4 regions of the Arthrobacter sp. GW822-FHT05G07 genome follow, and region 1 is predicted to be linked to each of the others. Evidence: riboswitches for the same ligand, from Rfam matches in the RefSeq annotation. Region 1 holds a riboswitch; each other region holds the start of a gene.

Evidence for each region. A riboswitch is a leader RNA that binds a small molecule or an ion and turns the genes downstream of it on or off. The one in region 1 is predicted to bind thiamine pyrophosphate.
Region 2: it holds a riboswitch for thiamine pyrophosphate, as region 1 does, so the genes downstream of both, thiO (glycine oxidase ThiO) here and thiC (phosphomethylpyrimidine synthase ThiC) in region 1, are expected to answer to the same signal.
Region 3: it holds a riboswitch for thiamine pyrophosphate, as region 1 does, so the genes downstream of both, AC1RJY_RS08840 (ECF transporter S component) here and thiC (phosphomethylpyrimidine synthase ThiC) in region 1, are expected to answer to the same signal.
Region 4: it holds a riboswitch for thiamine pyrophosphate, as region 1 does, so the genes downstream of both, thiD (bifunctional hydroxymethylpyrimidine kinase/phosphomethylpyrimidine kinase) here and thiC (phosphomethylpyrimidine synthase ThiC) in region 1, are expected to answer to the same signal.

The regions. Positions count from the first base shown of each region.
Region 1 covers NZ_JBXALT010000003.1:436,606-443,945, forward strand. Annotated here, with positions in the region: gene ffh (signal recognition particle protein) at 1-652, shown strand, start outside; gene AC1RJY_RS07135 (alpha/beta fold hydrolase) at 757-1,479, shown strand; gene thiC (phosphomethylpyrimidine synthase ThiC) at 1,462-3,330, opposite strand; TPP riboswitch at 3,326-3,433, opposite strand; gene AC1RJY_RS07145 (amidohydrolase family protein) at 3,517-4,599, shown strand; gene AC1RJY_RS07150 (VOC family protein) at 4,679-5,551, shown strand; gene AC1RJY_RS07155 (hypothetical protein) at 5,714-6,151, shown strand; gene rpsP (30S ribosomal protein S16) at 6,387-6,806, shown strand; gene AC1RJY_RS07165 (RNA-binding protein) at 6,808-7,050, shown strand; gene rimM (ribosome maturation factor RimM) at 7,182-7,340, shown strand, end outside.
Region 2 covers NZ_JBXALT010000003.1:82,594-89,933, forward strand. Annotated here, with positions in the region: gene AC1RJY_RS05555 (RNB domain-containing ribonuclease) at 1-815, opposite strand, end outside; gene AC1RJY_RS05560 (TM2 domain-containing protein) at 930-1,877, opposite strand; gene AC1RJY_RS05565 (ferritin-like fold-containing protein) at 2,034-2,702, shown strand; gene thiE (thiamine phosphate synthase) at 2,733-3,404, opposite strand; TPP riboswitch at 3,432-3,550, shown strand; gene thiO (glycine oxidase ThiO) at 3,543-4,811, shown strand; gene thiS (sulfur carrier protein ThiS) at 4,808-5,044, shown strand; gene AC1RJY_RS05585 (thiazole synthase) at 5,048-5,863, shown strand; gene AC1RJY_RS05590 (4a-hydroxytetrahydrobiopterin dehydratase) at 5,894-6,247, shown strand; gene AC1RJY_RS05595 (hypothetical protein) at 6,312-6,614, opposite strand; gene AC1RJY_RS05600 (DUF3107 domain-containing protein) at 6,652-6,876, opposite strand; gene AC1RJY_RS05605 (TetR/AcrR family transcriptional regulator) at 6,927-7,340, opposite strand, start outside.
Region 3 covers NZ_JBXALT010000004.1:315,121-322,460, reverse strand. Annotated here, with positions in the region: gene AC1RJY_RS08845 (NUDIX hydrolase) at 1-688, opposite strand, end outside; TPP riboswitch at 1,131-1,267, shown strand; gene AC1RJY_RS08840 (ECF transporter S component) at 1,344-1,964, shown strand; gene AC1RJY_RS08835 (ABC transporter ATP-binding protein) at 1,964-3,556, shown strand; gene AC1RJY_RS08830 (energy-coupling factor transporter transmembrane component T family protein) at 3,553-4,347, shown strand; gene AC1RJY_RS08825 (GNAT family N-acetyltransferase) at 4,344-4,943, opposite strand; gene AC1RJY_RS08820 (penicillin acylase family protein) at 5,006-7,141, opposite strand; gene AC1RJY_RS08815 (siderophore-interacting protein) at 7,243-7,340, shown strand, end outside.
Region 4 covers NZ_JBXALT010000005.1:60,751-68,090, forward strand. Annotated here, with positions in the region: gene AC1RJY_RS09535 (vitamin K epoxide reductase family protein) at 2-670, opposite strand; gene AC1RJY_RS09540 (Rne/Rng family ribonuclease) at 1,141-4,350, shown strand; TPP riboswitch at 4,513-4,611, shown strand; gene thiD (bifunctional hydroxymethylpyrimidine kinase/phosphomethylpyrimidine kinase) at 4,602-6,149, shown strand; gene rplU (50S ribosomal protein L21) at 6,527-6,835, shown strand; gene rpmA (50S ribosomal protein L27) at 6,898-7,161, shown strand; gene obgE (GTPase ObgE) at 7,317-7,340, shown strand, end outside.

The DNA of each region.
Region 1 (7,340 bases):
CCTGATCGAACAGGCGGAAAAGGCGTGGGACAAGGACGAAGCCGCCCGGATGGCGAAGAAGTTCGCCGACCAGGAAGACTTCACCCTGGACGACTTCCTCGCCCAGATGCAGCAGATCCGCAACATGGGCTCCATGAAAAAGATGCTCATGATGATGCCGGGTGCGCAGAACATCCGTCAGCAGCTGGAGAACTTCGACGAAAAAGAGATCGACCGCGTCGAGGCAATCGTCCGCTCCATGACTCCCCACGAGCGTGTGGCTCCGAAGATCATCAACGGCTCACGTCGCGCCCGTATCGCCAGGGGCTCCGGTGTGCATGTGTCCGAGGTCAATGGCCTGCTGGAGCGGTTCGCCCAGGCCCAGAAGATGATGAAGAAGCTCGCTCAGGGTGGCGGCATGCCGGGAATGCCCGGAATGCCGGGCCTCGGAGGCCCCGGTGGCGGACGCAAGGGCGGCAAGAATGCCCCGAAGAAGAAAGCACGCTCCGGCAATCCCGCCAAGGCAGCCCAGGAACTTCGCGATGCCGAAGCCAAGCGGGCAAACGCAGCCTCGGCGGCACCCACGGGTGCGGCTTTCGGCCAGGGCGCAGCAGACTTCGACCCGTCATCGCTCAACCTTCCCAAGGGCTTCGACAAGTTCCTCGGCAAGTAAACGTTGCAACCCGACTGGCTGACATTAGTGGTTGTTTTGAACACTCAGAGCAACCACAAATGTCGGTCAGTTGGGGTGTCAGAGCCGTGGAATAGGCTGAACCAATGCATAAGCAGCGCGTAGTCTTCGTCCACGGTTTGGGCAGTTTCGGTTCAGCCGCATGGCCGAAGCAACATGGCATGGCCCTTGCTTATGACGCACTCTTCCTTCGGCGGCACGGCTTTGATGCCGTCACCGAACCTCTGGAGTCCAACGTCGCGGCGGACGTGGCCATCCTGATCAACGCGCTGGTGGACTCCGGCGGCGGCCACGTCGTTGCCCACGAACAAGGCGCTATATCCGCCATGCTTGCCGCCGTCGAGCGCCCCGATCTGGTGCACTCGCTCTCCCTGGTAGAACCGTCCTGCTTGTCTCTGACCGCTGAGCTTCCGGCGACTGCTTCCTACCGGGCCCTCATGGAACCGCTGTTCGACGTAAGAAACCAGCTCAACGACGCCGACTACCAGCGCGAGTTCTACCGGCGTGCTTTCTCGGCCGAAACCGGCGGGCTGGACACCCCGGAGGCCCGGCGGTCAGCCCGCAGGCTCCGGCTCCAAGCACCGCCATGGGATGCCCCGCTCCATATCGTGCCGGGCGTTCCCACACTCGTCCTCACGGGAGGTTGGGAGCCCTTGTATGAGGAAATCGCCGGCTATCTGCAGGAAACCGGTGCCCTCCGCCGCGTAGCAGCGGGAGGACACCGGCCCCAGGATTCCGTTGACGGAGATCAGGCTATCCGCTCGTTCATCGCGGATGTCGGCCGGGCTATGTCAGTTCAAGCTTCCTGAGCGGCTGACGCCCTGGTTTGCCGGGACCTGAAGCTCCGGCAGGTACACCTTTCCACCTGAAGCCAGGAACTCCTCGCTCTTTTCCCGCATGCCGCTGTACATTCCAGCGATGGCCGCCTGCGATTCTGCCGAACCATACTCGTCACGGATGTCCTGGCTGATGCGCATCGAACAGAACTTGGGTCCGCACATGGAGCAGAAATGGGCGGTCTTCGCCGGTTCGGCGGGCAACGTCTCATCATGGAAGGCCTCGGCAGTCACGGGATCGAGGGACAACGCGAACTGGTCGCGCCACCGGAATTCAAACCGCGCCTTGGAAAGTGCATCATCACGTTCATGAGCCCCCGGATGTCCCTTGGCGAGGTCCGCAGCGTGCGCCGCGATCTTGTAGGTGATGACGCCCGTTTTGACGTCGTCCTTGTTGGGAAGCCCCAGATGCTCCTTCGGGGTCACATAACAGAGCATGGCCGTGCCGTAGCGTGCAATTTCCGTGGCGCCGATGGCCGAGGTGATGTGGTCATAGCCGGGGGCGATATCGGTAACTAGCGGACCCAACGTGTAGAACGGCGCACCCTTGCACAGTTCCTGCTGGCGCTCCACATTTTCACGCACCAGATGGAAGGGAATGTGCCCCGGGCCTTCCACCATGACCTGCACGTCGAACTCCCACGCCCGTTGTGTCAGCTCAGCGAGCGTATCCAGCTCGGCGAACTGCGCGGCGTCGTTCGCGTCGGCGATGGAACCGGGGCGGAGCCCGTCACCCAGGGAAAACGCGACATCGTATTTGGCGAAGATTTCGCACAACTCGTCAAAATGCGTGTACAGGAAGTTCTCCTGGTGGTGCGCCAAGCACCAGCCGGCCATGATCGAACCGCCGCGGGACACGATGCCCGTGACCCGGTTGGCGGTCAACGGCACGTACCTCAGCAGAACGCCCGCGTGGATGGTCATGTAGTCCACGCCCTGCTCGCATTGCTCGATCACGGTATCGCGGAAGATTTCCCACGTCAGCTTGTTGGCCTCGCCGTTCACTTTTTCCAGCGCCTGGTAGATAGGGACTGTTCCGATCGGAACGGGGGAGTTGCGGATGATCCATTCGCGCGTCGTGTGGATGTCATCTCCCGTAGAGAGGTCCATCACTGTGTCAGCGCCCCACTGGGCTGCCCACTGCAGCTTGTCCACCTCCTCGGCGATGGAGCTGGTGACTGCAGAGTTTCCGATGTTGGCGTTGATCTTCACGAAGAAAGCCTTGCCAATGATCATCGGCTCGGATTCGGGGTGGTTGATGTTGTTCGGGATAATCGCTCTTCCCGCGGCAACTTCGCTGCGGACAAGGTCAACATCGCAGTTTTCCCGCAACGCGACGAACTGCATTTCAGGAGTCACAACTCCCTGCTTCGCGTAGTGCATCTGCGTGACGGTCCTACCCTCGACGGCGCGGCGCGGCACAGGTTGCGCGCCCTTCCACTCCGCTGACGCTGCTCCACGCCGAACCGCGGACTTGCCGTCGTCGAGTAGGTTTCGTTCCCGACCAGAATAGGCCTCCGTGTCTCCGCGGGCTTCGATCCACGGTGCACGGAACGACTCCAACCCCACCACCGGATCGCTGCCCGGGCCTGCTGTTCGGTACACCCGCAAAGGGGGATTGGCTTGCCCGTTGGGGGAGGGCTCCAAAGCGATCTCCGTGACGGGGACTTGTATGCCGTTGTCGCGGTCTTCCAGCCACGCCAACGAGTGGGACTTCAACGATTGCGTGACGGGCTCAGGAGCGTTTTCGCTTGCGTTGATCTGGTTTTGGCCTGCGTTGATCTGATTTTGAACAGGGCTGTGCTGTGTTTCTGCGGTGCTCAAGGGAATACTCACTTCCTTCGCCGGCATTACCCGGACAGGTTCAACGGTCGCAGACTGCATCAGTCCGATCTCAGCCCCTGCAAGGGCTCCCGTGTGGTCGTAGACGAAGCTACCACAGCTCCCGGCGGGCTCCCAGTCACATGAGTACAGCAGGCTCTGGTTAGCCACCGCAGCTACGCTTTTGCCATGGCCAACATCATCGAATTCAGTGGACCCGTGCTCGTCTCGGCGGACGAAGAGCGCCGCGGGCTGTGGTCCATCGACGGCAAACTGACGTTTGAACGTCCCCTTGCCTCGCCGGACAAGGTATTGGATGGCTGGGTACTGCCGGGATTTGTTGACGCACACTGCCATATCGGACTCGGCGTTGGAGGAGCGGTTGACGAGCAGGCCACGCTTGCCCAGGCACAAGCAGACCTCGTCGCCGGGACGCTGCTGATCCGCGATTGCGGATCGCCCTCAGACACCCGCTGGGTACAGCAGCGATCGGACTTGCCCCGGTTGATCCGGTCAGGCCGGCATATCGCGCGGAGCCGACGTTACCTCCGCGGGTTGGGCCACGAGATTGAGCCCGGCGACCTCGTGGAGACCGTCCGAAAGGAAGCCCGCGACGGCGACGGCTGGGTAAAGCTGGTGGGTGACTGGATCGATCGCGGCGTTGGCGATCTCGCTGCCTCTTTCCCGGCGAAGATCGTGAGGGACGCCATTTCGGCCGCGCATGATGAAGGTGCCAGGGTCACGGCTCACTGTTTCGCCGAGGACACCATCGACGACATGCTCGATGCCAATATCGACTGCATAGAGCACGCCACCGGTCTCCTGCCGCGACACCTTCCCCGCTTGGTGGAACAGTCAGTGCCGATCGTTCCCACCTTGGTAAACATCGCTACTTTCCCGGATATAGCAGCCCAGGCCGGGCAGAAGTTTCCGGAGTACGCGGACCATATGACCCGTCTCTGGGAGGGGAGGCGTGAGCGTGTGCTTGAGGCCTTCGAGGCGGGTGTTTCCATCTATGCAGGCACCGACGCCGGCAGCGTGATCAAGCACGGCAGGATTGCCGACGAAATGAAGGAACTGCACGACGCCGGCCTGCCGCCGGCGGCGGTCCTGGACGCCGCCGCGTGGAGTGCCCGTCCATGGCTGGGAGCCGACGGCATCAGCGACGGGGCGAGTGCCGACGTCGTGCTGTGCAGTACCGATCCACGGCGCCACCTGGAGACAGTGCTCGAACTAAAGCACATCGTCCTGCGAGGCGAGATCGTACGTTAGGAATAAATTGAAGCTTCAAGTAATTTAGTAAGGTAAGCAGGGTACCGAAAGGCGGCATCCTCAAAACCGGGAGCTTCACATGACCACCACCTCCAGCCAGGATCTTCTTCCCGCCGAACTCACCATGGGCACCGTCATGCTCAAGGTCGGCGACATGAAGGTCATGAGTGACTATTACCAGCGCGCCCTGGGGCTGGACGTCGTGGCCGAGCAGGATGGCGGGCTCTATTTGGGACGCGTAGGTAAGCCCGTTGTCCATCTTGCGCCGGCGGTTGGCTTGCAGATACCGGGGCGGGGGGAGGCTGGCCTGTTCCACACAGCCATCCTGTTCCAGGATCAGCCCTCACTGGCCGCAACCATCGCCACGGCCGCTGAATATGAGCCCCGGGCGTTCGCGGGCAGCGCCGACCACCTGGTCAGCGAAGCGTTCTACTTCACTGACCCCGAAGGTAATGGAATCGAGCTTTACTACGACAAGCCGCGTGAACTCTGGCAGTGGGATGGCAAGAATGTAGTGATGGATAATGTGGCCTTGCCGCCGCAGCGCTTCCTCCAGCAGCACCTGAGCGAAGCTGCCGTAACGGGGCAGCGGGAGGCCGCTGCCGGCGTTGGACACGTGCACCTGCAGGTGGGCGACGTGGAGACTGCGCAGAAGTTCTACGTTGAGACCCTTGGCTTCGAGCGGACTGCAGGCTGGCATGGTCAGGCGCTGTTCGTTTCCGCCGGCGGCTACCACCATCACATGGCGATGAACGTTTGGAACAGTCGCGGAGCCGGACCCCGGAAGGACACGCTCGGCCTGGGTGAAGTCTTGATCGAAGTCCCCGGCAGTGAAGACGTAGCAGCGCTGGCGGATCGCCTGAAAGTTGCGGGTGTGCAGAATCATCACACCGGAGCTGAGCTTCAGTTTGAGGATCCTTGGCGGAACAAGCTGCGGGTCGCCGCCAAATAAGCCACGGCCACCTGTTAAGCCGCGGCCACCTGCTAAGCCGTGGCCACCCGCGCCTGATCCGCTGGCCCCCTCCCGCTGCATTAGGCTGGGCAGTGACGGCACGGAGCCGATATGGATTCCGTGCCGCCGCCCCGTCAGCACGAAGGAATGAGAGTACTTTCCATGGGCTTTGCCGAAATTTTTGTAGCCACCCACGATGAAGCACTCAAACGGGCAGCTGCCCTGGAGAAGGGCGCGGATGTGACCGGCCCGGCCGTCAGGATTGACGGCATTACCGACTTCGAAGTCGAACAGTTGGGCGACCTCGCAGGACAGGCTGTCCACGCCGCCGGAGCTGACTACGAGCTTGCCCTGGTTGATGTGACGAGTGACGCACTTCTGGGGGTTCCCGAAGCCATGGTGCGGGCCCTTGCTGAACTGCTGACTTATGAGAGCGAAGGCGACGCGAACGTTCTCGACGACGTCGCTGCTGCCTGGGCCGCGCAGGACGACATGCCTTTCGATGCCGCCCAGTCACGCCAGTACGTCCAACAGCTCGCTGCCCTCGCGACGGACGTGGAGAAGGCTGAGCGCACGGGCCTCTATGTGTGGTCTGAGTAACCCACCGATCCGGGTATGGCCGCACGTTCAACCCGGGGAGTGAGGAAGAACACGCCGCCCCGCGTGGCCTAAGTCGTATTTGCTCCGGGCATCTGGCACAATAGACAGGTACTCGATCGGTGCGGCCCCTCTCTCCGTGCTCGTATCTTGTCCTTCGAACCGTCAAGTATGGCCCGCCCCACGGGTGCAGAACGTCGGGTTCAACCTCGTTTCAGAAACAGGAGTGACCACAAAAGTGGCCGTAAAGATTCGCCTTAAGCGCTTCGGTAAGATGCGCGCACCGTACTACCGCATCGTCGTCATGGATGCCCGCGCCAAGCGCGATGGCCGTGCCATTGAAGAAATCGGCAAGTACCACCCCACCGAAGAGCCGTCGTACATCGAGGTCGCTTCCGAGCGCGCCCAGTACTGGCTTTCCGTTGGCGCCCAGCCGACCGAGCAGGTCGCCGCGATCCTCAAGATCACCGGTGACTGGCAGAAGTTCAAGGGCCTGCCGGGCCAGGAAGGCACCCTGAAGACCAAAGCTCCGAAGGAAGCCTTCGTAGCCCCGGAGAAGGGTTCCGTCATCATTCCGGAAGCCATCACCAAGAAGGCCAAGAAGGACGAAGCCGAAGCTCCGGCCGAGGCTGAAGCAGAGACCACCGAGGCTGAGTAAGTTGCTGGCAGAAGCGCTCGAGCACTTGGTCCGTGGGATTGTTGACAGCCCTGAGGATGTCAAGGTCAGTGCCAAGAACAATCGCCGCGGGGAATCCCTCGAGGTGCGTGTTCACCAGGAGGACCTCGGACGGGTGATCGGCCGTCAAGGACGCACCGCACGTGCATTGCGCACAGTGGTTGCAGCTTTGGCTGGTGGCGAGCAGGTCAGGGTCGACGTCGTCGACACCGACCGTCGCCGGTAACGCGCTCAGCACTACTTGTCTTAGATCCGGCCCCTTCACCGAATATGGTGGAGGGGCCGGATTGCTTTATCCACAATTTACTGTCCGTTGCTGCCCGGCAGCGCGGGCACTACAAGAATTCAGAGGAACCCATGCAGCTCCAGGTGGCCCGGATCGGCAAACCCCATGGCATCCGCGGCGAGGTGACGGTGCAGGTACTCACCGACGCACCCTCCGAGCGATTCGTCGCCGGAACCGAGTTCGTCGTGGAGCCCGCCTCCGCCGGCCCGTTGACCATCCGGAGCGCCAGG
Region 2 (7,340 bases), 350 kb from region 1:
GGAGCGGGCATGGTGCGCAGGATGCCCACTTTTCCGTCGAGCATCATCTGCGCGGCGGCCATGCCGGTCATGAGCGAGATCTGCGCGTTCCAGTCCTCAACCGGGAGGGAGGGGGCAGCCGCGATCCTGTATCCGCCGCCGTCGGTTGCTTGGACGATTTCCTGTTCCGGCATGTTGAGGCTTGCGCCGCCGCGCCGCCGTTCCAGTTCAACACGCTTGATTCCCACTTCTTTGAGGAGCTGAAGTACGGGCGGGGCCGTACCGTCGTCAATCTGCTGCTGAGCGCCCTTGTAGCTGAGTTTGGCCCTGCTGCGAACGGCGGCGCGGGCAACGGTGACAGCCAACACTCCAGCTTCCGCGTCCAAGTCGAAGTCCCACACGAACGCACTGCAGTCCTGATCGGCCAAGAGGCTGCCGGCGTTCTCGCTGATGACCTCCGGATGCAGCGGGATCCGCCCGTCAGGAGCATAGAAGGTCTGCCCGCGGTGACGGGTTTCGTGGTCCAGTGCCCCACCCGGTTCCACGAAAGACGGGACATCGGCGATTGCGTAGAGGACCTTGTAGCCGTCGCCGGCACGGTCAATGAACAGGGCCTGGTCCAAGTCCGTGGAGGTCGCCGGATCAATGGTCACGAATGGTACGTGCCGCAGGTCCTGACCCGGCAACTCAAGGTCCGCGACGGCTTGCCGTGCTTCTTCCACAGCTTCTGCCGGGTATTCGCCAGGGAGTTCCAGCTCTGTCCTGAGAGCGGCAAGCGCCGCGGCGAGCTGGTCCGAGGAGTCGTCGACGTTGGGCGCTATCCGATGATGTGACACGAAAATCAGGGTAGCCCGAAACCGGCGGATAGTCTTGGATGTCCCACCCAAAAAGCCCGCTACCCCAAGGGGGCAACGGGCTTTCCGTGCGGCGGTATGGACCGGACCGGCTGTTTAGTTTGCCGGCGTCAGGGTGAAAGTAGCTGCCTTGTCGCCGAAGTCATCGCTGATGACCACTGTGGTGGGGCCGTTCTTGATGTCGAAGGCAATGACTCCCCGCTGCATCTCTCCGGCGGCAACATCCCCGGAAGGCAGTCCTCCCAGACCTTCCTCCACGTAGATCTCCTCGCCCTTGGCGCCGTCCGCGTCGAAGGCCTCGAAGTTCGAGGGTGAGGCGTAACTGCTTCCAGCTGTGGCCTCCCAGGAAACCTCCAAGAGGAGGAAGCCTCCCCTGGTCGGTTTCATGTAGGACATCCCGGGAATTTCGGTGGTGTAACCGGAGTTCAGGAGGCTGACTTTCACGGTGTTGCCCTCGGACATGGTGACGGTTAAGGAACCGTCATCAGAGGCAGTGCCCGACGACGGTGCCGGTGCCTCCTGGGAGGCCGACGGCAGGACCGGGGCATCGGTGCCTGCACCCTGGACTGCAGCAGCAACAAAGGTCAACGACAACACCGTGGACACGATTCCGACAATCAGGCCCGCGAACCAGACGACAATGGTGATGATCCATGCCTTCTTCTTGTTCTCCGGGTAACCCGCAAGCGGACGGCCCTGCTTGTCCCGGGCGTTTCCCGTCAGCGTGATGATGAGGTCAACGATGGACCAGATACCGAAGCCGCCGGCTGTGAGCAGCTTCGCGATTCCGGTACCGATCTTGCCCAGATAGAAGCGGTCCACACCGAAGCTACCCAGGAGCAGGGCCAGGATCCATGTGGTCATGAAGGACTTCGCCGGAGCTCCCACCGGGGTTCCGTAGGGGCCTGAATCCGGTCCGGGCTGGTAGCCCGGCTGTGCCCCACCCTGGAACTGGCCGCCGTAAGCGTAGGGTGCGGCAGGCACCTGCGGAATTCCTGCTCCGGCGTCGTTCTGCGGCGCGGGTGGGTAACTGGGGTGACTCATTGAAAATCCTTCAGTGAAGTGGGTGCGAGGAGGAGGACCTACGGCATGAGGGGCATGCGGCAGTCAACTCACTTCGAGCCAGCCTAGTAGGAATGGCACTGGAAGCAGGAACCCGACCCCGGGGAGGTTGTGGCCCACCAGGGATAGTCTTGATCCATGGGCATCTCCCCGGACGCTGCAGCCTCTGCCGGGCAACTCTCCGCGGAGTTGCTTGGAGCCATGGCATATGGCGAGCTATCCGCTTTCGGGCGCCTCTCCCTGGATTCGCGCTATGCCCCCACCCTCCATGACAGGTCTGTGTTCGCGAAGATCGCCGTGGGCGCCTACGGCAACTTTGCGCTCCTCAATGACCGGTTGTCGGAGATGGGCGTCGATCCGGAACAAGCCATGCTGCCGTTCCAGCGCTCCTTCGATCATTTCCATGAGCGCACCAAACCGGGGGACTGGTTCGAATCTGTCATGAAGGCGTACGTCATCGATACGGTGTCATCGGACTTCTACAGGGCCGTATCGATGTTCCTCGACCCAACAACGCGGCATTTCGTTGAACGCGTCGCTTCCCCTGACCAGGCCACGGAAGTCCTTCGGGTCCTGATCAGGCGGGCCTTGGCTGACGACCCGCGCCTGGCCTCGCGCCTTGCATTGTGGGGTCGCCGCTTGGTGGGGGAGGCCTTGACGCAGGCGCAGCGCGTCGGCATGGAACACCCCCTGCTGGGACCATTGCTGAAAGGCGGCGGGGATGCGCGTGCAGCGGTCAGGAGCTTAACGACGGAACTCGCCGATAAACACGGGCGCCGGATGACAGGCCTTGGCCTGACCGCGTAGCGGCTAAGACCACTTGAATTCGGCGGGAAACTACACGGTGTCCAGTGCTTGCAGCAGCGACTTGGCTGCCGCCGTCGGGTCTGTTGCCTCGGTGATGGCACGGACCACGACGATCCGGCTGGCTCCCGCTTCCACTACCTGTTCAACGTTGCTGAGGTCGATGCCACCAATGGCGAACCAAGGAAGTGTCACAGCATTGCCCGAACGCTTTTCCGCTTCTGCGGCATATGTGACCAAGTCCAGCCCCACCGCCGAGCGGCCGGGTTTGGTAGGCGTTGCCCAGACCGGACCCACGCAGAAATAGTCCAGTCCCAGGGGGCCCTGGGAGGTGGCGACTGCCGCATCGATTTGTTCCTGTGTGTGGGTGGAAAGACCGATGCCGGTCACGTTCGGCAAGAGGGTTCGCGCTGCCGTCAGGGGCAGGTCCTTTTGACCGATGTGGAATACAGGAGCCCCGGAAATACTGGCAACATCGGCCCGGTCGTTGACAGCCCAAAGCCGTCCGTGCCGTTGTGCGACGCTCCGCAAAACGGCCAGCAATTCAAGCTCCTCGGCAGCTTCCAGAGTCTTGTCGCGGAGCTGGATGATGTCAACGCCTCCAGCGAATGCGGCGTCCACAAAGTCTTCGAAATCGCCCTGCCGTTGACGGGCATCAGTGCACAGATAGAGGCGGGCGGAGGCGAGGGCGTCAGGCTGGGTCATGGAAACCAGAGTAGTTCCTCTAAACTGGGCACGTACTGCGGGAGCCGCGACATTCGTCATATGACTGTCCGGCTGAGAGGGCTTCAGCGCCGACCGCTTGACCTGATCCGGCTAGTACCGGCGTAGGGAAGGAAACGAATGGCAGGTCCCCGCCATACCCCCATCCAGGCAGACGTGGCCGTCATTGGCGGCGGCATCATAGGCCTTGGCATCGCTCATGAAGCCCGGCGACTTGGCCGTTCAGTGGCGCTGATCGATCCCGTCCCGGCCTCGGGTGCAACGTTCGCCGCCGCCGGAATGCTTGCACCCGTCAGCGAACTGCATTATCAGGAGGGAGACCTCCTGGAATTGATGGTCGAATCTTCGCGGCTGTGGCCTTCCTTCGTGGACGGACTGCACGTGGGTGGAGAGGGCAGCGGATACCGCACGACGCCGACCCTCGCCGTGGGTGCCGACGCAGCCGACCGCAGGGCGCTCGCAGACCTGAGGTCCGTACAGCTCGCAGCTGGATTGGGAGTTGAACCTCTGGCCCTGCGGGACGCGAGGCAACGCGAGCCGCTCCTCAGCCCACAGATTTCCTGCGCTTTCGATATTCCCGCCGACCACCAAGTGGATCCGCGAAAGCTCGCCGCATGCCTCCTGGCTGGATTAGCAAACCATTCACCTGACGACGGTTCCTGGGTGTCCGGGGCCGATGACGGATTCGCCGTTCCTTCCCCGGCACGCGGTGTGCTGAGGGATGACGGGCGGGTCACCGGAGTGGAACTCGAATCCGGAGTCGTGGTCCGCGCCGCGGAGACTGTGGTGGCCAACGGGCTGGGGGCATCCCAACTGTCGGGGCTCCCTGAGGGACTGAACCTTCCGGTGAGGCCGGTCTATGGCGACATCCTCCGGCTTCGCGTCCCCGACAACCTCCGGCCCTTGGTCACGTCCACTGTTCGGGGGATGGTTCGAGGCGTTCCCGTCTACATAGTTCCCCGGGATGACGGAACCGTGGTGATTGGGGCGACGCAACGCGAAGACGGATTGTCAGCGTCTTCCAACGCGGTCTCGGCCGGCGGCGTCTACCAGCTGCTGAGGGATGCCCAAGCCCTGGTCCCCGCAGTTGCGGAATTGGAACTCCTTGAAGCAACCGCCCGCGCCCGCCCTGGAACCCCGGACAACGCCCCCCTGCTCGGACGGGTCAGCGGTCCCCACGGCGACACTGACGGCCTGGTGATCGCCACAGGTTTCTTCCGCCACGGTGTGCTCCTGACTCCCGTGGCCGCCAGAATCGTGGGCGAACTCATCAGCGGCACAACGGACCCTCGATGGACTCCGTTCCTGCCTGATCGCTTCGCGGGCAACGCTTCAGTTCCCCAAGTTCTTACACCAGCAGCACACGCTCCCACCAAGGAAACAGCATGAACATCAAACTCAACGGAACCGATCACGCAGTCTCCGATGACGCATCCGTCAGCACCCTGGTCACAGCGATCACCGGCCGCGCCTTGGACCCTCGCGGACAAGCGGCCGACGGCGGCAAGCTGGGAGTCGCGGTCGCACGTAACTCCGAGGTGGTGCCCCGCAGCCAATGGGCCGTGACGGCGCTGGCCGACGGAGACGAACTCGAACTCGTAACAGCAGTCCAAGGAGGCTGAACCATGACAACAGCAAACATTGACGTTCGCACCACTGACGTTCATTCCACTGACGCGCTGGTGATCGACGGTGTCGAATTCGGTTCCCGGCTCATCATGGGTACCGGAGGCGCGCCGAGCCTCGATGGCCTGGGATCAGCGCTCCTGGCGTCGGGGACCGAGCTCACCACCGTGGCCATGCGCCGCTATTCCCCAGCCGAAACGGGATCGCTGTTCCAGCTCCTGGTGAACCACAACATCCGGGTCCTTCCCAACACTGCGGGCTGCTTTACTGCCAAGGACGCCGTGATGACTGCTGAACTGGCACGGGAAGCCCTGGAGACCGATTGGGTGAAGCTGGAAGTCATCGCCGACGAACACACGCTCCTGCCCGACGCCGTGGAACTGGTGGATGCAACGGAACAACTGGTGAACCGCGGCTTCAAGGTTTTCGCCTACACAAATGACGATCCCGTGCTCGCGCTCAGGCTCGAAAACCTGGGTGCCACCGCTGTCATGCCCCTGGGATCACCCATTGGAACAGGCCTCGGCATCCTGAACCCGCACAACATTGAACTCATCGTGTCCCGGGCCTCCGTACCTGTGGTCCTCGACGCGGGAATCGGAACCGCCTCCGATGCCGCGTTGGCCATGGAGTTGGGCTGCGACGCCGTCCTGCTGGCCACTGCTGTAACCCGGGCTCAGAACCCGGTACAGATGGGGGAAGCCTTCAAACACGCTGTGATCGCCGGTAGGCTGGCCAAGCAGGCAGGGCGGATTCCTCGGCGGGAGCATGCGCTCGCATCCTCGGCGATGGAGGGCCGGGCAGAGTTCCTCTGACCTGGGTTCTCCGAAATAGAAGGGGCGGTCATGGCAGCCAAGGATGAGCAACTGGCTGAGGCAGCCATCAATGCTGCCCTCGGAGACCTTCCGGACTGGAAGTATCAGGAGGGCCTGGTGACCGTCTACAAAACTTCGACGGCGGCGGACGCGCTTGCGCTCATTGCGGCTATCGGACAGCTCGCCGAGGAACAACATCATCATCCGGATCTGGAATGGCGCTACAACAGGGTCTTCCTTCGCTATGTGTCCCACGATGCCGGCGCGCAGGTGACCAAACGTGACATTGCCGCGGCCACCGCGGTGAGCGAAGCAGCAGCGGTCTTGGGTGCCACCGCACAGCCTGAGCGCTATCCGGCGTCGCAAAGTGGGTTAAATCAGTAGTGACAGTGGCTTAAAACAGTAGTGACCGTCACCCCGTAGGTGACGGTCACTACTGCTTAAGGCTCTAAAGCCGCAGCGCCTTGGTGAGCGCCGCAGTGTCGTGTTGGGTCCGGGTCCGGCCGAGGAAGAGCACCACGGCAACCGCCGCAGCAGTGCCGAGCACAATAGGCAGGACCCACGGAATCCAGGTTGCGCCCGGCTGGTAGCCCAAACCTGCGCTGATGAAGGCGATCCAGCTCAGCGTGCCCACAGCTGCTGAGACGCCGGCCGGCAACGCGATCCCGTACTTGCCGTGCCGCTTGTCGTTGGCCCACACAATGAAACCGGTGGCAATGGTGGCCAGAACCACCACGACGAGAGAAAGCATGAAAACTCCTTAGCGGACGGACGAGACGTGGGAAACCTTAGAGGGCGCCGAAACCTACGCGGCGAACTTCCTCGGCGCCGATCTCCACATAGCCCAGGACGTTGCCGGGAACGATGATCTGGCGGCCTTTTTCGTCAGTAAGACGGAGTTCGGAGCCCTTGGTGACGGCCTCGGCCACAATTTTGGCAACGGCGTCAGCATCCAAGGCGGATTCGAGCACGATCTCACGGCCAACGTTCTGAATGCCGATCTTTACTTCCACAGCAAGGCCTCCAAGCCAATCAAGTGTTAAGTCAGTCCTCTATTTGTAGCCTAGGACTCTTTGGGGAATCGACTGATTCCGCGCCAAGCTAAACGATAGATCAGATCGCTGGCCACATCGAGGTCCAGGTTTCCGTCCGTTTCAAGCCAATACCGCGCGCTGACCTGCGCCATTCCGGCCAAACCACGCCCGAGAAGCTGCGCTTCAAGAGGGGGCAGTTTGGTGTCTTCGGCTATGACGTGGGCCACGGCGTCCGCAAACGTCTTGTTGAAAGTCTCCAAACGCGAGCTGACGTCGGGATCATTAATCAGGTCCGACTCGAAGACCAGGCGATGGGCTTGGTCGTCGTCCGCGATGAACCTGTAATAGGCGCGCATGACGGCCTTGACGCGTTCCTTGTTGTCCGTGGTGGAGTTCAAGGCATTGAGCATCAGCTGCGTCAGGGTAGCCAGGTGGCTGTCCAA
Region 3 (7,340 bases), on a different contig from region 1:
AGCGGCGGCTTTCCCGTTCCTTGAGGAACGCCGCCAATGAACCAACCGGCGCAAGTACTGGAACGACTGGGTGTTCGGCCGACCAGACAGCGTCCACGGTTCCGAGTCCGGCGATTTCTTTGAGCAGGTAATAGGTGGGCGGCATCAGTTTCAACGTGCCTGCGGCTTCCGCTTCAAGAATGTCCGCCACCGGCATCCACAGTGATTGCCAGGCTTCCGTGGTTTGGTGCTGCGGCGTGGCTCCCGGAGAGGGCTTGGCAACGTAGAAGAACGTGTCGAAGCGTTTGGGCATGTCCGTGGGGGTGATCCAGTTGGCCCACGGGCGGAGGTCGGAGGCATCGATGGTGAGTCCGGCCTCCTCCTGAACCTCGCGGATGGCGGCAGCGAGTACCGTCCCGGCGTTCTTCGCTGCTGCTCCCGGATCCGCGCTCAGGGAGCTCTGGTTCCAGTCGGCTGCGTGGCGTTGAAGCAGCTCCGCCGGGTAGTCCCACCCGCTCTGATCGGCGGCATCGACGCGTCCGCCAGGGAAGACCACCATTCCGGCGGCAAAGTCCATGGTGCTCACCCTGTGTTGGACGAAGGCTTCGAGGCCGTCCGAGGCGTCGCGGAGCAGGATGACGCTCGCTGCCAGGCGGGGTTCCGCCACGGCGTTGGTGTCTGTAAGTCCCGAGCCGGAGATGTCCGTCATGAAATGTGCCCCTTTGCCGCGGTGAAGTCTGCTGATTCATTCTCTCAGGTCCTGTTGTGGGGCCTGGTGTGCAGGGAATGGCGTGGGGGAAGGGTGCAGAGCGGGCCTCGCAATACGCACCCCCGTCTCGTTGTTAGGCCTGGTGTGCAGGGAATGGCGCGGGGGAAGGGTGCAGAGCGGGCCTCGCAACGCACCCCCGTCTCGTTGTTAGGCCTTGTGTGCAGGGAATGGCGTGGGGGAGGGGTGCAGAGCGGGCCTCGCAACGCACCCCCGTCTCGTTGTTAGGCCTGGTGTGCAGGGAATGGCGCGGGGGAAGGGTGCAGAGCGGGCCTCGCAACGCGCGTGGCAACGGGCACCTCAAGGACGGGAAGCCGATTGTGACTGGACCGCAGCGCCCGCCACGGACTCAGGTGTAAACTGAACCAGCCCATCAGGGCAGATTTGATAACGACAGGGGAGCGCCGCCGTCGGACTCTGCAGAGATGCAGGAGACGCGAGGGCGCTGAGAGTGCGGACAGCCGCAGACCCTCGAACCTGATCCGGTTAGTACCGGCGCAAGGGAGTCGAGCTTCTCAGAGTGTCCGGATGCGGACGGCGCGAGCCGGACCCGGGATCCGGGGAGCACTTTCCCCTCCTGTAACCTCAGGAGGCAGAAATGACCACGGTAAACGTGAAGAAGGCCAGTTATAACTGGCGCGTTGTAGACATCGTTGTGGCGGCTCTTATCGCCATCGCCGGCGGCGTGATCTTCTGGGCATGGTCCCAGGGCGCGGCACTGGTATCCATCCCCATGAACGCGACGTATCCGCCGCTCACAGGCTTGATTGCCGGTGGCTGGATGATTCCCGCGGTCCTGGGAATGCTCATTATCCGCAAGCCCGGTGCTGCGCTGTTCTGCGAAGCCGTCGCCGCCACCGGTGAGCTCATCATGGGCTCGCAGTACGGCACCACGGTGCTGATATCCGGCGTTTTGCAGGGCCTGGGCGCCGAGCTCATCTTCGCCGCCTTCAGGTACAAGAAGTTCAACCTGCCCACCGCGCTCCTTGCGGGCGCCGGCGCGGGCCTCTTCTGCGGCCTGAACGACTCCTTCCTGCCATGGGGTTGGAACATCGCCTACGAGGCCATCGACAAGCTGGCCTACATCACCTTCACCACGATCTCCGGTGCCATCATCGCCGGCGCCCTCTCCTGGGTTGCGACGCGCGGCCTCGCCAAGACCGGGGTGCTGAGCTCCTTCGCCTCGCGCAAGGCCGCTTCGGAGCCAGTCTTCAACTGATGTCCGCCACGCAAAGCGGCACGGTCCGGCCTGCCGCCATCTCCGCCGAGGGCTGGGGATGGCGGCATGCCGGCCGGGCCCAGCCTGCCATTCAAGGCCTGGACCTTCGGATCGAACCGGGGGAACTGGTTCTGCTGCTGGGCCCTTCGGGCGCCGGCAAGTCGACCCTCCTGCACGCCCTCGCCGGGGTGCTGGGGGATGAGGAAGACGACTCGGATGAGACCGGCTCCCTGCTGATCGACGGCGTCGCGCCCCGCGAGCAGCGTGGCCGTGCCGGACTGATGCAGCAGGATCCGGAAACGCAGGTGGTCTTGTCGCGGGTTGGCGACGACGTCGCCTTCGGCGCGGAGAACCTTGCAGTTCCGCGGGACGAAATCTGGTCCCGCGTCCATGAAGCGCTCGACGACGTCGGGTTGCGTACCGCTGCGGGTGGCGGCCTGGCGTTGGATCACCCGACGGCGGCGCTCTCCGGCGGCCAGAAGCAGCGCCTCGCGCTTGCGGGCATTTTGGCCATGCGCCCCGGCCTGATCCTTCTGGACGAACCAACAGCCAACCTGGACCCGGCAGGTGTGCTCGAGGTCCGGGATGCTGTTGGGCGCTGCCTGGACAAGACCGGCGCCACGCTGGTTGTGGTGGAACACCGCGTCTCTGTGTGGAAGGACCTGGTGGACCGGATCGTGGTCCTGCAGCCGGGATCGGCCGCAGGGTCCAGCACGGCCGCAGGGGCCGGGCGGGTCACGGGCGGCGTCCTCTTGGACGGCCCTCCGGACCAGGTCCTTTCCGAGGCCCGCACTATGCTCATGTCGGCAGGCGTCTGGGTGCCCGGGTACGTCCCGGCAACCCGGGGGCGGCACAATGAGCCCGACACCGCGCAGCTTCTCCTCGCAGCCCAGGACCTTTCTGTTTCCCGTGAAAAGCCACGGCGCAAAGGGTTCAAAACCATCCCGCCCATGCCGGTGCAAACGGGCATCAGTGCGCAGGTAAGAGCTGGCCAGGCACTGACCATTACGGGCCCAAACGGTGCGGGCAAGTCCACGTTCGCGCTCACGTTGGCCGGCCTTTTGGCGCCTGTGGACGGCAAGGTGAGTGCCGCCGTCGAGCTTTCCGAAGGCGCGGGCATTGACCCGTACAAGTGGAAGGCGGAGCAGCTGATCGCCCGCATCGGGACGGTGTTCCAGGAGCCGGAGCATCAGTTCGTCACGGGCAAGGTCCTGGATGAACTCATGTTCGGTCCGAAGCATCTGGGCCATGGCGAGGAACGCGTGGATGAACTGTTGGAGCGGTTGCGGCTGACGCATCTTGTGGACGCCAACCCGTATACGTTGTCCGGCGGGGAGAAGCGGCGGCTTTCGGTGGCCACGGTGCTCGCAGCACATCCGAAGGTTCTTGTCTTGGACGAGCCCACGTTCGGCCAGGACGCCAACACGTGGGCAGAATTGGCGTCGTTCCTTTCCGAGTTGCTGGACGCTGGAACCGCGGTGGTCTCCGTGACCCACGATCAGGAATTCAGTGCCGTACTCGGCGGCACAGAACTGCGGCTAGGCCCGATCACGGAGGGCCGAGCCACCCATCAGGAAGCCGGCGCAGCATGAGGGACGCACTGAATATTCGCGGAAACCACTCCCTGCTGACCCGTGCCAACCCTCTGGCCAAGTTCGTAGCGGTCTTCCTCATATCCCTTGTGCTGGCACTGTCCATTGACTGGGTCTCGGCCTCAACGGCACTCATTGCTGAACTGGCGCTCTTCCCGTTGGCCGGCCTCACTTTCAGGCTTTTATGGCGGCGGGCCTGGCCCCTGATCATCGCGGCCGCGATCGGCGGCTGGAGCACCGCGATCGTGGCGGCGGACAGCGGCGCTGTACTGCTCGACGTCGGGCTCTGGTCCATCAGCGAAGGTTCCCTTGAGCTGGGGCTTGGTTTCATGCTCCGCGGTTTGGCGATTGCGTTGCCAGCGATCTTGCTGATGACGTGCACCGATCCCACAGACCTGGCCGACGCGCTGGCGCAGAAGGCCAGGCTGCCGCACCGCTTCGTCCTCGGATCCCTCGCTGCCATGAGGCTGGTGGGCCTCATGGCAGAGGAGTGGCAAACCATCGGAATGGCCCGCCGTGCCCGCGGAGTCGGTTCCCAAGGCAGCCCTTTTCAGCGTTTGAAGGCCACGCTCGGCCAGAGTTTCGGGTTGCTGGTTCAGGCTGTTCGGCGGGCGTCGCGGTTGGCGGTGACCATGGAAGCGCGCGGCTTCGGCGGTGGTCAAAGGACGTGGGCGCGGGAATCCACCTATTCCCTCCTGGATGCGTGGGTAGTCCTTGGAGGACTGGTTATCTCAGCCGGTGCGGTCCTGACGGCAGTGGGCGCGGGAACCTGGAGCTTCGTCTGGCGCTAGCGCGCGGGACGCTGCTGGATTTCATCGAAGCCTGCCCGCGTCAGGAAACCCAACTGGGCTTCCTTCTCGGCAAGCTGGATGATGGGTCCCAGCTCAAAGCACGTCGCTTCCAAGCGGCGCAGGGCCTTGGCGTTGCGGGAGTCCGGCTCCACCACAATCCGGTCCTTGCCCGGCAGGGAGAACATGTACTTGATCAAGGACGTGCCCAGGCGCGGGGTGAAGTGAGGAATGGGCCGCGTGGCAGGGGCCAGCAGCAGGTGCATGCCGATGTCTTCCTCTCGGGCGGGGTAGGCCTCGCCCACGGGATCATGCAGGGGCTCGTACGTCTGGAAGAGGGCCAACGGCTCCCCGTCCAAGGTGGCCAGGAACGCGTGGTGGGTATCCAGCGAGTCAAGGAACTCGTAGATCCCCAGGACCTCCTCGCGGGAGTTCTCCGTCATTCCCCAGAACTTGGCGCGGGGCTGGGTAACCCATTCGAAGATGAGATCGATGTCCTCGCGGGGAATCAGCGGAACAATCCGGAGCGCACCCCATCCTTCGAGGTCCTCGGCGTAGACGGTGGTGCGGACGGAGAAGTCCTGCGTGGTGGTGGTCATGGCTTCCTTCGGGGCTGATGCAGGCTGATGTCGGGGACGGGAATGGGCAGGCGGGTCTTGAGTCAGGCGGGTGTTTGCTCAGGGGTGTCTTTGGTCAGAACGGACCAGTCAGTGACCACTGGAGCGAGTTCCCCGGCAGTCCAGAGCGGGAGCTGATCGGCAAAGTGCTGGTGGCCCGGCCTGCCCGACGCTCCGAAGGGAACGATCCAACGGCTATTGCGCTGATCGGCCAGATCCCAGACGTAACGGGCTACGGGTCCGCGGAAGCTTCGGTCATCTACACCGGGGAGGCTCTCGGTGCAGAGGACGCACCCGGTGTCCCCGCTTAGGTCAGCAACGGGTGCCGATGCCGCGAGCGTGCCCGGGAGGACATGCACGGCCAGAAGCTTGTGCCGCTCACCCCAGACAGCACCGTCCAGCAGGGCTTCTTCCAGTGCAGCAACCTCGAGCGCTGCCGCAGCTTCCACTCCACCGTTGATGCCGAATTCGGAGCCGCGAGCCAGCAGGGTCTCCAGCGCAAAACCAATGCGGGACGTCACCGACAACCACGGCCCGAACAGCGGCGAGTAGCCTGTGGATTCATTCAACGCCGCAAGCGCGGGATGCCGTGCCAGTCGCTGGACTAACGCACCACGCCACGCAGCGAAAACGGCGGCGTGATGGCTGCTTGCGTCCATCGAGCCATCCCATTCCACCAAGAGAGCCCTTAGCTCCTTGGCTTCGAGGGACAGGTCGTCGGCGTTCAGGCCGGTGAGCATTGACCGGAACAACGGCCATGGACCCAGCAAGGTGTCCGTGTGGATGGCCTGCATGGCATCCACGGATAACGGCTCGGCGGCCGACTCCAGCAGCTGCCGGATGCGGAGGGCCCGATGCGCGGGCGCGAACTCCATGGCCACGGCATCGCCGCCTCCGGCGGCGCGGTCGTTCGCGCTCACTGCGAATTGTTGGATCTCGGTGCGGGGCAGGATCACGTACTGCCCCTCCCAGTCATGGCGGGCGGAGAAGGCCGGAGCGGGTAAGCGCCGATTGGCGGGGTTACGCTGCGGGACCAGCCCGGCAACAAAGTGCCGCACAGATCCGGACACGTCCCCGGCCACCACGCTGTTGACGGGCTCCACCCACGCATCGAAGGCGGTTTCCACCTCGGAGACGTTCCGGCTGCGCAACAGCGGCAGGAGGGCTTGGAACCCCAACCGTCCCTCAACTCGGGCCGGGAAGCGCAGACTCAAGGCGCCGCCGTCGGGCGTTTCCGAGATGACCGGACCCCGGCTGGTCTCAATAATCTCAACGGACGCCGATTCACCACCGCGGACGCGGATGGTTTCGGAACTCACGTCGACGGGCTCCCAGCCCTCCGCTCCCCGCGCCTCGATGCGCTCACCGGCGAAGTCGCTGACCCGGCGCAGCTCTTCGACGAAAAGGTCCTGGTAGTCGGCCATGGCGTTGGTGATGGCCCAGGCTGTGTTGCCCGTGTGGGCGAAATGGGGGAGTCCGGGAACACCGGGGAACGCGAATCCGATTGCGTCGAACTCCGGGCATGCGAGCCGTATCTGCTGGTAGACGCCGGGCAGCTCCATGAGGCGGTGGGGGTCGCCGGCGATGAGCGGCAGGCCGCTGGTAGTCGTCGATCCGTGGGCGGCCCAAGCGTTGCTGCCTGACCATACAGGTGCTTCGATGCTGAACAAGCTCACGGCGTCGTCGCCGAGTGTCCGCGCGACGTGGGCACGGAACAACTTGTTGGGGAAGGTTGAGAAGAGGATGTGATGCACCAGAAAGACGCCGAGCGGGGTCCATGAATTCCATGGCTCGGCTTCGCTGCCGGATTCTTGAAACTCCGGTCCGCCCCGGACACCGTCCGCCAACGCCTGGTTGACGCCGGCCACGTACTGCCCGCACCAACGTTGAGTGTCGGCGTCGAGGTTCTCATAGCAGCGGCGCGCGGTGTCATCCAGCCGGGCTTGACGGGCGAAGCGGTCCCAGACCACAGCATCGGCGCCCAAAATTTCGGCGGTACGGCCTTCCGAACGCCACCTTTCCAGCTCGATCTGCCAGGAACGGTCCGTCGCGGCATTCATGCCTTGGAGAAAGGCGAGTTCATCAGCGGTATCAGCCCACAAATGCGGGATGCCCCATTCATCGCGGTACGTTCCGCGGCCGCCTGCCGGGGCGGATTGGGGGGTGGGGGCAGGCGTCATAATCTCTGGCCGCTTTCGAGCTTAGGTTAGGCTTACTTAAGCTCAAGATAAATGGCTTTGGTCCCGTTCACAAATCGTGGACCTTCGTGAAGGAGTGTTGCTTGAAACGCAATTGGGAAGGCGTCGTCCTCAAAGTCATGGGCGCCAAGGACTTCACTTTGGAGGTTACGGGCAGTGAAGAGATCACCCCGGACTTCCT
Region 4 (7,340 bases), on a different contig from region 1:
TCTACGCTGTCGACGGCACGAAGAGGTGCATGAAGGAGAAGAAGATCGTGGTGATCACGGCCACGTACAGCAGCGCCACGATGATCCAGCCCGACCCGGACAGAAGCTTGACCAGTGCGGGTGGCGATTTGATGACCCCGCTGGTGATGTTGCGGATGGTCACCCAGACAAACAACGGGATCATGGCCGCCCACACCACCATGCAGAACGGGCACAGCACGTGGATGACGTAGAGGGCCTGCGACCACAGCCATACAACGAAGGCAAAGCCGAGGGTCACACCGGTTTGGAGGCCCAGCCAGTAACCCCGTGAATACTTGGCTCCCGCGAGGATACCCATGGCTGTAGTGATGATGACCGCGAAGGCAACGATGCCGATGAACATGTTGGGGAACCCGAACACGGAACTTTGCGGTGTCTGCATCACTTCGCCGCACGAGATAAACGGATTTACATCGCACACTGTCACGTGATTGGGGTCCTTGAGCACCTCAAGTTTCTCCAGAACGAGGGCGCCGGACGCCAACCAGCCAACCACTCCAGTGATCAGCAGCAACCACGCGAAAGGCTTGTCACGCACCGTACTGGGGAGGGAGTCCGGCTGCGTGGACACGTCCTCCATAGGGTTTGCGGCTTGTTTGGCCAGGTTTTCCCTGGCGGTGCTTGGCATCGCGGATGTGGTCCTTTTCAACGATTGGCCCGGCAAGCCGGGAAGGGCTCTTGGGAGGATTGTAACTCCGAAGGCTGGGCGCCGGCCCCAGCTTGCGCGCGAGCTCCACGACACAGCGGCCTTCCCTGCGAATGTGCGGGGGTGTGAGAGAATGAACATGGCCGGAAGTCGATCCACATTCGAATTTCGGTCCGGTGACTTTGTTCCCAAGACCGCCAGTATGAGCTGGGCATGCCCGGATCACGTGATCCTCGGTAGGCCCGCCATGACAATGGACGGCACCTGGTTGTGGCAGCAGAACAACGGGTTTCAGAATAGAGCCGCCGGCCTTCCAGGGCTGCCGCACCCCAATGATGGTGCGAACCGGAAGGCATACTGCCGACTTCTGTCAACGCCTGCGGGTTTTGACAATATTTGCCCCACTGGGCGCCGGATGTGGCGGCGTCGCTGGGGCAGGAGTGTTGCCACATATGGATAATGACCAGGTTGTAGCCGTTAATGACGAGGCAGCTCCCGCGGAAACTGCGGAAGCGCCCAAGAAAGCCACCAGGACCCGGCGCAAGGCAGCGCCGAAGGTCGCTGCTGACGTAGAGGCGCCTGCGGCTGACACGCCCGCGCCGGAAGCGGCCCCTGAGGCCACCAAGGCGCCGGTGCGCCGCACCCGTTCCCGCAAGAAGGCAGAGCCTGCAGAGCCTTTGCCCGGTTTGGGGGACGACACCACTGCCGCGCCCGAAGCCGCCGCAGAAGCCGCGCCCGAAGCGATTGCTGAGCCTGCCCCCGAAAAGCCGGTCCGCCGTCGTCGTACTACCAAGCCCAAGGCTGAGGCAGTCGAGGCGCCCGCAGCTGCGGAAGCCGTCGAGGAAAGCACGACGCCGGAAAAGGGCTCCCAGCCGGAGGCACCTGCCGCCGATGTAGCATCCGAGGAGTCCGCATCCGAAGAGGCAGCGTCCGAAGAGGCAGCGTCCGAAGAGGCAGCTGCCCAAGACGCCGCTCCTGCTGCGTCCACCTCGCTGTTCATGGAGCCGGTTTCCATCACTTCCATGATCTTCCAGGCCCCGGACCTCACCACTGTTCCCCGCGTTGCACCGGTGGAGGAGAAGGCCGAGGAGCCCGAAGAAGAAGAAAGCGAAGCCGCCGCTGAGGGCGAGCTGGAGGACGCCGGTAGCCGTCGTCGTCGCAGGAGCCGTGGCCGTCGTGGACGCCGCGGAACCGAACGCGATGAGAACGAGGCCGAGGACGGCACCGAGTCCGAAGACGAAGAAGCTCCGGCAGCCGAAGCCCTTGAAGAAGGCGTCACGTCGCGTCGCCGGCGCCGCCGCCGCCGCGGAGACCAGGATCTTGAACTGACCGGCGGCTCGGACGATGATCCGCCCAACACCGTCACCCGTGTCCGCGCACCGCGCCCCATCACGGAAACAGCCCCGTCCAACCGCGTTACCGGCGTCAAAGGTTCCACCAGGCTTGAGGCCAAAAAGCAGCGTCGCCGCGAATCCCGCGAAACCGGACGCCGCCGCCAGGTCATCACCGAGGCCGAGTTCCTTGCCCGCCGCGAGTCGGTGGACCGCCAGATGATCGTCCGCCAGCGCGACGACAGAATTCAGATCGGCGTCCTGGAAGACGGTGTTCTGGCTGAGCACTTCGTCTCCAAGACCCAGCAGGACTCCCTGATCGGCAACGTTTACCTGGGCAAGGTCCAGAATGTTCTGCCTTCCATGGAAGCTGCCTTCGTGGACATCGGACGTGGCCGCAACGCGGTCCTGTACGCCGGTGAAGTCAACTGGGACGCAGTCAATCTTGAAGGCCAGCCACGCCGGATCGAGAACGCCCTGAAGTCCGGCGACTCCGTCCTGGTCCAGGTGACCAAAGACCCCGTGGGGCACAAGGGGGCCCGGCTCACCAGCCAGATCTCCTTGCCGGGCCGCTACTTGGTCTACGTACCCGGTGGTTCCATGACCGGCATCTCCCGCAAGCTTCCCGACGTCGAACGCAACCGCCTCAAGCGCATCCTGAAGGACCGCTTGCCGGAAAACGCCGGTGTCATTGTCCGCACAGCCGCTGAGGGGGCGTCGGAGGAAGAGCTGACGCACGACATCAACCGTCTGCGCGCCCAGTGGGAAGGCATCGAAGGACAGGCCTCGTCCACCAAGGTCCTGGCCCCTGAACTGCTTTACGGCGAACCCGACCTCACCATCAAGGTGGTCCGTGACGTCTTCAATGAGGACTTCTCCAAGCTGATCGTCTCCGGTGACGACGCCTGGGACACCATCGAGGCCTACGTCACGTACGTTGCCCCTGATCTGGTGGGCCGCCTTGAAAAGTGGACCAAGGACCAGGACATTTTCGCTGCCTGGCGCATCGACGAGCAGATCCACAAGGCGCTGGAGCGTAAGGTCTTCCTGCCGTCCGGTGGTTCGTTGGTCATCGACCGCACCGAGGCCATGACCGTGGTGGACGTCAACACCGGTAAGTTCACCGGCAGCGGCGGAAACCTCGAAGAAACGGTGACCAAGAACAACCTTGAAGCGGCTGAGGAAGTGGTTCGCCAGCTCCGTCTGCGCGACATCGGCGGCATTATCGTCATCGACTTCATCGACATGGTCCTGGAATCCAACCGCGATCTCGTCCTGCGACGCATGGTCGAGTGCCTTGGCCGCGACCGTACCAAGCACCAGGTGGCCGAAGTGACGTCGCTGGGCTTGGTCCAGATGACACGCAAGCGTATGGGTACCGGCCTCCTTGAGGTCTTCGGTGAGCAGTGCGAGCATTGCGCCGGCAGGGGCGTTGTCACCCACGACGAGCCCGTTGAACACCGCCGCGCCAACGTGGTTGCCGCCGAGCACCACCGCCCGCACGCCGAGGCACAGCAGCCTGCAGCGCGGACGGAACGCAAGCGCCGCCGCGGCAAGGGTGGGGGACAGGCCATCGCCGAAGCCCCCGCGCAGGTCCATACGACGACGTCCGCCCCGGCTGCACCTTCGGCTCCGGTCGAAGCACAGGATCCCGCCCGGCAAGCCAAGGCTGAGGCAACCCGGGCTGCCCTGGCGACGATTGCCGCTGCAGCGCACGCCGCCCACCTGCACGACGACGAAGTTCACCGCGCAGAGGAGCAGGCAAGGGCGGCGGGCCACGAGCCGGCCGTTAGCCCCGCATCCGGTACCGCCGCCAGCGGCGAAGCCGGAGCAACTGCCCGCGAAGCAGAAAAAAGGGAAGCAGCAGTCCAGGAAGCAAGGTCTACTCCCGTCCTGCGTTTCGGCGGCGAAGAAGTAGCACTGCCGTTCGTTGAGCACCACGAGGAACCGCAGGCCGCCAAGCCTGCCATGAGCCTGGACCTCCTGGCCGAGGCGTTCTCGCACCTCGGCGCTGCTCCGGCACCTGCGGAAGAAGCCGCGCCGGTGGTCGTGCCGGAGCCTGCTGATGCCCCGAAGGCTGATGTGCCGGCCCGTGCCGAAAAAGCTCCCGAGGCTGTTCAGGCTACGAGTAGTCGTCGTGGCCGCCGCAACCGGAGTGCCAGCCGGGCCCAAGGCGCGGCCAATGAAACCAGCGTCGAGCACCATGAGGTGACGGCCTCGGCCCCCCGAGGCTCGGCCCATGAGGCCAAGGTGCCCGCGGAACAAGCCAAGAAGGCATCAACCGACGAGCCCATCATCCTCGGAGTTGGAGTTCCTGCCTCCGAGCTCTAAATCCGGACAGCAACAGCTGAGAGGGCCCTGCACAATCTGCCAACGGCGGACTGTGCAGGGCCTTTCTTGTCCGCGCAGGCCACGCATTCCATGCATCCGTGGTCACATCCCGGTCGCGACGTGGTCCGGTTCCCGCGCCACGTCGCTTCCCGGCTAGGCTTGGGGACTGACACGGGGTGCCGGGCGTTGGGCCAGGCTGAGATCCAGACCCGTTGAACCTGTCCGGTTAGCACCGGCGAAGGGATGTCCTCATGACTGCATCACCATATTCAGCTGTGTACCCACTCGACGCTCCGAACTCGGGCCGGGCAACCCCACGCGTACTGAGTATTGCCGGCTCGGACCCTTCCGGCGGCGCGGGAATTCAGGCGGACCTGAAGAGCATCGCAGCACTCGGCGGTTACGGAATGGCTGCCATCACGGCTCTCACCGCACAAAACACCATGGGGGTCATCGCCGTCCATGTCCCTCCCGCGCAGTTCCTCCGACAGCAACTGGACGCCATCAGCAGCGACATCACCATTGATGCCGTCAAGATCGGAATGCTCGGCGATGCGACCGTCATAGACGAGGTCCGCGGCTGGATTGAAGAGGTGCGTCCCGCCGTCGTGGTCCTGGACCCGGTGATGGTGGCCACCAGTGGCGACCGGCTCCTGCGCGAGTCAGCGGAGAAGGCTTTGCGTTCGCTGCTGCCTCTGGCCGACCTGATCACCCCGAACCTTCCGGAACTTGCCATGTTGCTGGGGGAGCCGGAGGCAACAGAATGGGAATCGGCGCTGGACCAAGGCAAACGGCTGGCAGCGGAGTACGGAAACACGGTCCTGGTCAAGGGTGGCCACCTGCCTGGTCCGGTATGTCCTGATGCACTGGTGAACACCAGTGGGATGCTGTCACGGGACGTGATCGAGATAACAGGTCCCCGGGTCGAAACGCGGAACAGCCACGGAACCGGGTGCTCCTTGTCGTCCGCCTTGGCTACAGTCCAGGCACGCACGGGTGACTGGGAAGTTTCACTGCAGGAAGCGAAGTCTTGGTTACTGGGGGCTTTGACAACCTCTGAGGCCCTCGAGGTGGGGCAGGGGAACGGGCCCGTGCATCACTTCCACCACCTCCAGCAGGCATCCAAGCCGGGCGCCTTCGCTGCGACCTTGTGGAAGGAAGCCGGTCCAGAGCTCGAATCCATTTACGGGCTTCCGTTCATTCAAGGACTTCAATCGGGCGAACTCCCGGAACGTGACTTCAACTACTACCTCGCCCAAGATGCGATCTACCTCAATGGGTACTCCAGGGTGTTGGCGCGTGCGGGGGCCCTGGCCCCCACGGAGGAAGAGCAGTTGTTCTGGGCCAAGGCATCACAGCAGTGCCTGGAAGTTGAATCGGAGCTGCACAGGAACTGGCTGAGCACCAGGGAGGCCTCCACGGCCACCGGCCCGGTCACCAAGTCCTATGTGGATCATCTACTGGCAAAGTCGGCTTCCGGCAGCTACGCGGTGGTGCTCGCGGCGATCCTGCCCTGTTACTGGTTGTACGCGGAGGTGGGTCGGCAGCTTCATGCATCGTATGTAGACGCCGGAGCCCCCGCAGATCACGCCTATGCCGAGTGGCTGAAGACCTACGCCGACGAGGACTTCGCTGCCGCAACCCGGAAAGCGATCAATTTCACGGATGCTGCGGCCATTGCGGGTTCGGAGATGGAGCGGGCCGCCATGATGGACGCTTTCATCCAGTCCTGCCGTTATGAGACGGCGTTTTTTGATGCTCCGCGGTTGTTTGCGCAGCCTTCCATCGGCCGCGGCTAGCCCGCTACCACGGATGCATTTGCGGGCAACTGCGGAGACACGTCAGCGCGTCGTTGCCTGAATCGCGTTAATCTCGCCGAAAACCTGTAGGCTGTATGGGCACGGTGCCGGGAGAGTCCGTTACAACTCGTGACGCAAGTCACGAGGTAGCCTCCGGACCCGGCCTCATTTGCAGCTGAAGGTCAAACTAGCGTAATCTTGATCTTCGGTGCTTACGCCAACACTTGGGTTATGCCCCTTGGAATTGTTCATGGGATGACTCGCGGACTTCGATCAGAAGTCCACGGCGTTGAGGCACAGCGCGAACCAGGCCTGATTCCGGTTGAAGGTTCCGCACGCAAATTTTGTAATAAACGTCGAGAGAAGTGAGTACCCAAGTGGTGTACGCGATTGTCCGCGCAGGCGGCCGCCAAGAAAAAGTTTCCGTTGGAGACTACGTAACGCTGAACCGCGTCCCCGGTGGAGCCGGTAGCACGCTTGAGCTGCCCGCATTGCTCCTGGTTGACGGCGAGAAGGTCACCTCCGCAGCTGCGGAACTGGCCAACGTCAAGGTCACGGCTGAGATCCTCGAGGACCTCCGTGGTCCGAAGATCGTCATCCAGAAGTTCAAGAACAAGACCGGCTACCGGAAGCGTCAGGGTCACCGTCAGGAACTGACCAAGATCAAGATCACCAGCATCGCGTAACTTCCGTTACCCGCTGTTCAGGTTTTTCAGTTTCCCCAGAAATTTAGAGGCAGGCATTTCACATGGCACACAAAAAAGGCGCGAGTTCCACTCGCAACGGTCGTGACTCCAACGCACAGTACCTGGGCGTCAAGCGCTTCGGTGGTCAGGTAGTTTCCGCCGGCGAAATCATCGTTCGCCAGCGTGGAACCCACTTCCACCCCGGTGCAGGCGTAGGTCGCGGTGGCGACGACACCCTGTTCGCTCTTCAGGCCGGTGCGGTTGAGTTTGGTACTCGCCGCGGCCGTCGCGTAGTGAACATCGTTGCTGCTGCAGCTGCAGAGTAACAACAAGTTCTGAACCGGTGGAGCGGGCCAAGTGGCCCGCTCCACCGTTCTTTTAACCGCATTACAATCGACTAGGGCGCCTCAGGCGCACTGGTTTTTGCAACAGCGCTGGCAACAGCAACAAACGCTGTAAGACAGCAACTGAGGAGATCCACGTGGCGAGCTTTGTAGACCGGGTA